Regions from separate parts of the Nodosilinea sp. E11 genome, predicted to be linked through region 2. Evidence: riboswitches for the same ligand, from Rfam matches in the RefSeq annotation. Region 2 holds a riboswitch; the other holds the start of a gene.
What was found. Region 2 has a riboswitch for cobalamin ahead of RRF56_RS06245 (hypothetical protein). Riboswitches for the same ligand answer to the same signal wherever they lie in the genome.
Positions count from the first base shown of each region.

Region 1 (2,447 bases), 1.6 Mb from region 2:
GCGTCGCAGTTGGCAATAGCCAGCACCATCTCGGTCATGGTGTTGCGGGTGCGCGGATCCATATGGCCCATCATGCCGCAGTCGAGCAGGGCCAAGCGGCCATCCTCAAGGTAGAAAATATTGCCGGGGTGGGGATCGGCGTGAAAGAAGCCGTCGACAAAGTACTGCTTAAAGAACGCCCGAAAGAGCAGGGTGGTGGCCGTAGCCCGGACCCCAATAGTGTCGCTGTGGGCATCTTCGACCATCAGATCGGCCTTGAGCAGCGGGGTGCCCTCTAGCCACTCCATGGTCATAATTTTGGAGTTGGTCAGATCCCAGAAGATCTGCGGCACGATCAGCTGGTCGGCATCGTACCAATTGCTTTTAGAGAGGTTGCGGCGCAGCTGGTCGGTGTAGCCCGCTTCGGTCGTGAAGTCGAGTTCAGCGTTGATCGCTTCGGCAAATTCTTCGGCCAGATCAACGACGTTGTAGCGCTGGCCAAACTGGGTCGCCGACACCAGCCGGGCCACATCGCGAATGAGGGTCATATCGCGATCGACCTGGCGCTCAATGCCGGGGCGCTGCACCTTGAGAGCCACCGGGCGACCGTCCTTCAGAATGGCTTTGTGGGTTTGGGCGATGGACCCGGCGGCGATCGCTTGATAGTCGAGTCGCTCAAACAGTTCTTCGGGAGGGCGGGCCAAGTGCTGACGAATGTGGGCTTCGATCTCGGTAGGGTCTACCGGAGGCACCGTACTTTGGAGGCGGCTGAGTTCTTCGATGTAGGCCGGGGGCATGAGGTCGGGGCGAGTGCTGAGCAGCTGACCTAGCTTGACGTATACCGGCCCTAGATCGGTCAAAATGTTGCGCAGCACCGCCGGGGGCGGAATCTCTGGCTCATCGGCTTTGCCGCCCATGAGCAGTCGCCGCATGTAGTCCCAGCCGTTGCCGAGTACCACTTCAACAATTTCTTTTTGCCGAACCAAACGAGACGATGAAACCATTGGGAGCGTGGGGTACGAATTGCTCGATGCTAACGCACCCATAGTAAGACCTGATTTCGGTGCCGTGCCCCTCCCAATGACTATTGATAAAGCCACGGCGGGGCAGCCTTGCCCCGATGCTATGATGCTTGGGCGCTGTCGGTTCCGGTGGGGATCAGCCACCGGAGGCAACGGGGAAAGTGTAGTGCAAGGCTACCGCTGTCCCGCAGCTGTGAGGCGATTGTTGTGAATTGCCAAGCCAGAATGCCCGCCGATTGCACGATTGTTCTGTGTTTGTCTGCGAGGTACGGATGAAGGATTCTTTGACTGCTTTAAAGTCTATCGGCGCTCGGGTTAAGTCCGTTGGCCTCGGTCGGGGCCTAGTCGGCGCGATCGCCACCCTGCTGCTGCTGCCGCTGCCGGGCTTAGCCCACCACCCCCTTGAGGGCCGCGTGCCAGCCACCTTTGGCGAAGGCTTTTTGTCGGGCCTGGCTCATCCGGTGATTGGTCTCGATCACCTGACTTTTGTGGTGGCCGTGGGCCTATTGGCGGCGGTGAGCACCTGGGGCATCGCCCTGCCGGTCGCGTTTGTGCTGGCGGCCATGGTCGGTACGGGGCTGCATCTGGCAGAAATTACCCTGCCAGCGGCTGAACTGGTCATTGCCGCATCGGTGTTAGGATTTGGCGTTTTGCTAGCCCTTAAAGATCGCCCCCAGGGCCTCGTGATGGTGGGTTTAGCAGCGGGGGCTGGGCTGTTTCACGGCTTTGCCTACGGGGAGGCGATCTTTGGTGCCCAAACCATGCCCCTAGTGGCCTACCTGGCCGGGTTTACGGCGGTGCAGCTGGGCATTGCGATCGCCGCCTTTTTCGTCGGGCGACAGCTCACCCAGGCTGCTAAACCGCTGTTTGTCCAGCAGGCCGGGCTGGTGATCTGTGGCATTGGCGCTGCTTTTCTCGCCACCAACCTGCTCAATACGCTGCTCCCGGCCTAGGCTGAGCGGGTTGTGAGAGACCGACTGGTCGATTCATCGCCTTGCCCAGCGGGTGGGGTTTGAGCAAGCCTCCTCTCTGACGCGACTGCTGCGGCAGCGCGATCGCCTGTCGCCCAGCCAGTACCGGGCGATCGCCCAAAATTTGGCGAACTGATCGCCGCAGGTTGGCGCAATTGACCCCAGCCCCGTTACCTACAATGCAAGCTGTCCTGCCCTTGAGACGGTGCATTGTGAACCCCAACTCAAACCAGCGCAAGCCAACCCTAATTGGGTTTACGGCTGTTTTAATGTGGGCCACCCTGGCTCTTTTGACCAAACTCAGCGGCCCGATGCCGCCCTTTCAGCTAACGGCCATGGCCTTTACCGTGGCCTTTGCCATTGGGGTAGCGACCTGGGTGCGATCGGGCGGCAACCCGCTGCACTACCTCAAGCTGCCCTACGCCGTTTGGGCGCTAGGGATCACGGGGTTGTTTGGCTACCACTTGTTTTACTT
Region 1 covers NZ_CP136520.1:4,709,736-4,712,182, forward strand. Annotated here, with positions in the region: gene RRF56_RS23205 (AarF/ABC1/UbiB kinase family protein) at 1-983, opposite strand, end outside; cobalamin riboswitch at 1,106-1,253, shown strand; gene RRF56_RS23210 (HupE/UreJ family protein) at 1,286-1,954, shown strand; gene RRF56_RS23215 (DMT family transporter) at 2,152-2,447, shown strand, end outside.
Region 1: another riboswitch for cobalamin. It lies ahead of RRF56_RS23210 (HupE/UreJ family protein); the one in region 2 lies ahead of RRF56_RS06245 (hypothetical protein).

Region 2 (2,447 bases):
GCCCTAGGTATGCGTTATCTAGCTAGCGATCGCCCCAGTTCAAAGAACGTTTTCACACACTACCCATGACTCTTCCGCTCACCCTTCACCAACTGAAGGCCCAACCCATTACTCCTCAAGCCTTTGCTCCCTTTGGCCAAGTGATTTTTCCCAGTGCTGACGAAGCCCCCTTTGGCCCCGCCGATGCTCAGCTCAGGCTAGATGCAGGCATTCCCCGCTTTTACATCATGACGCTGGCGGCCAAGGGCACCCGATTTCGCACCATTACCCGGCACCAGCGCTGCACCCAGTGCCTAGGGGCGCTAGAGGGCAAAGACTGGCTGATGGCGGTGGCTCCACCAGGAGCGGCGGCCCAACCCAACCCGCAAGACATTCGCGCCTTTCATATTCCTGGCAACTGCTTTATTAAGCTGGAGGTGGGCACCTGGCATGCAGGGCCATACTTTCGCCACGCCGCTGTCAGCTTTTACAACCTAGAGCTGAGCAATACGAATGAGGTTGACCACCAGACCTGCGACCTGGCGGGGGAGTTGGGGTTGGAGTTTGAGATGGTGGATGGGTAGGGGGTGGATGGGTGGGCGGGTAGGCGGGTAGTTCAGGCTTCATTCACTCATCCACTAGCGAGCGATCGCAGCCTCCACTGCCCCAGCCGCCAGGGGTGGCAGCACATAGGCCGTGGCTTGTTTGATCGGCTGCGATCGCAGTCCATAGGCCACCTTACCCCCCGTAGCCTCGGCATACTGGCGACAAAATTCAGCCAGGTCGGGGGCCGCCGTCTGGGGCGAAAGACCGTTAAAGATAAAGGTGAGCTTACCAGGGGCGCTGAGGGCAGCATTGCAAGCCTGGCCACAGGCGGCCATACAGCGCACCGGCTGAATTGCGATGGCGTGCTCACCGTCTAGACAGCGGGTGAGTTGATCGATTAGGTACTGGCCCCCGGTGTTGTCGCCTGCCGCTGGAGCCGGCTGAGGAAACTTACACAGGGAGCAAACAAATAGCGTGGACTGTTGGGTCATGGGATTCACAAAATAAGTAAATTGGCTGCACCAGCCAGTCATGCTGTGCGGTTGGCGGTGCAAGTTGGACCTTAAAGAGAGGAAGTAACCGTAAACTCAGCGCTGCGATGGCCCATTTGGCGAGAGCACTCTGGTGGCGGCACGGCCCATCCCTTCAGGCAAGAGAGGTGAGGTGGCGAGTCGCCTAGCAGCAGCAAAATGGCATCTTGTTCGGGGTCGTAGGTAACGACAGCGGTTTCTACGACGGGTTGTTGGTCGGCGGCTAAGCCCAAGTCGCCCCAGCAGGTCGCCAGATCGGCCTGGGGCACAAAGCGGGCGGTATAGGGCACCGCCGTACAGCTCCAGTCCACCGTGGCGGTGGGGATATGGATCTCGCAGACCACCATACCAGGGCCGTGGTGCAACCATCCCTGCCAGGCCAGGTGACCGAGGGGCAGCCAATAGTCTCGAATAAACAGGGGCTGCCAGTCGCCAAAACAGCCCTGCCATAACGTGTCTTGTACGCGCATGGCCACTACCCTACGCGACTGAAAACGGTCAAAAACAAAGGTCCAGGGAAGCAGCGCCCCAGGGCCAACCAAAAACTATAAGTCACCTGTACCTCGCAGATGGATATGACGGTGGGCATCCATCGGCGGGCATTCTGACTTGACGATTTTAAATGGGCAATGCTGAATTCTGGAAAGATGTGGATCCAAAATTTCAAATTGGCCAACCAAAACCGGCTCACAGCTGCGGGACAGTGGCAGATGTTCGCTGCGCTTTCCCCGTTTCCTTTAGTGGCTGATCCCCACTAAAACCGATAGAGCTGCATCCTAACACCCTAGGGGCTGAGCAACACGCTATCGGTCGATTGATTTGTGGCGACCTCAGCCATTGAGACGAACTCTACCAGCCCTAGGTGGCCCGACGGCGGCGGTGGGCGGCCATATAGATGACGTTGCTACCGGCGCGGTGGTCGCTATGGGCCGCAAGCAACCCCGAGGCTTTGACCCGCTCAGCTAGAGCCAGAGTTAGGGTGGCACCGGCCTCAGGGGGCACTAAGAGTTGCTTAAAGCTGACCGTCAGCTCGGTATCGGGTGCCCAGTCGTGCTGACGAATCCAGCAGCGATCGCGATCGCACCGCGTTACTACGAAGTCGGGCACGTGGTCATCTTGGCCCTTGAGGCGAACTTGTGACCCTGGTCGAATCGTTAAAGAAGCCATAGCGCTGCACCTACAGTAGGCTAGCTGTCACAGACTCAAAGATAGTGCATTTGAACTGCTTTTTGAACAGAAGCTATATAGAAAATTAATTATTATTGGTTTTATTTTACGAGATCACACTGCGATTGGGGTTAACGGTGGGGCCTGGGGCGGCAACCACTTTGGTTAAGATATGTCCTCGCTGAGAACCGGACTGAACGGCAGGCGGTTGAGCACCCTAAGATT
Region 2 covers NZ_CP136520.1:867,156-869,602, forward strand. Annotated here, with positions in the region: gene RRF56_RS06235 (ureidoglycolate lyase) at 66-563, shown strand; gene RRF56_RS06240 (DUF1636 domain-containing protein) at 618-1,016, opposite strand; gene RRF56_RS06245 (hypothetical protein) at 1,088-1,525, opposite strand; cobalamin riboswitch at 1,632-1,835, opposite strand; gene RRF56_RS06250 (hypothetical protein) at 1,914-2,222, opposite strand.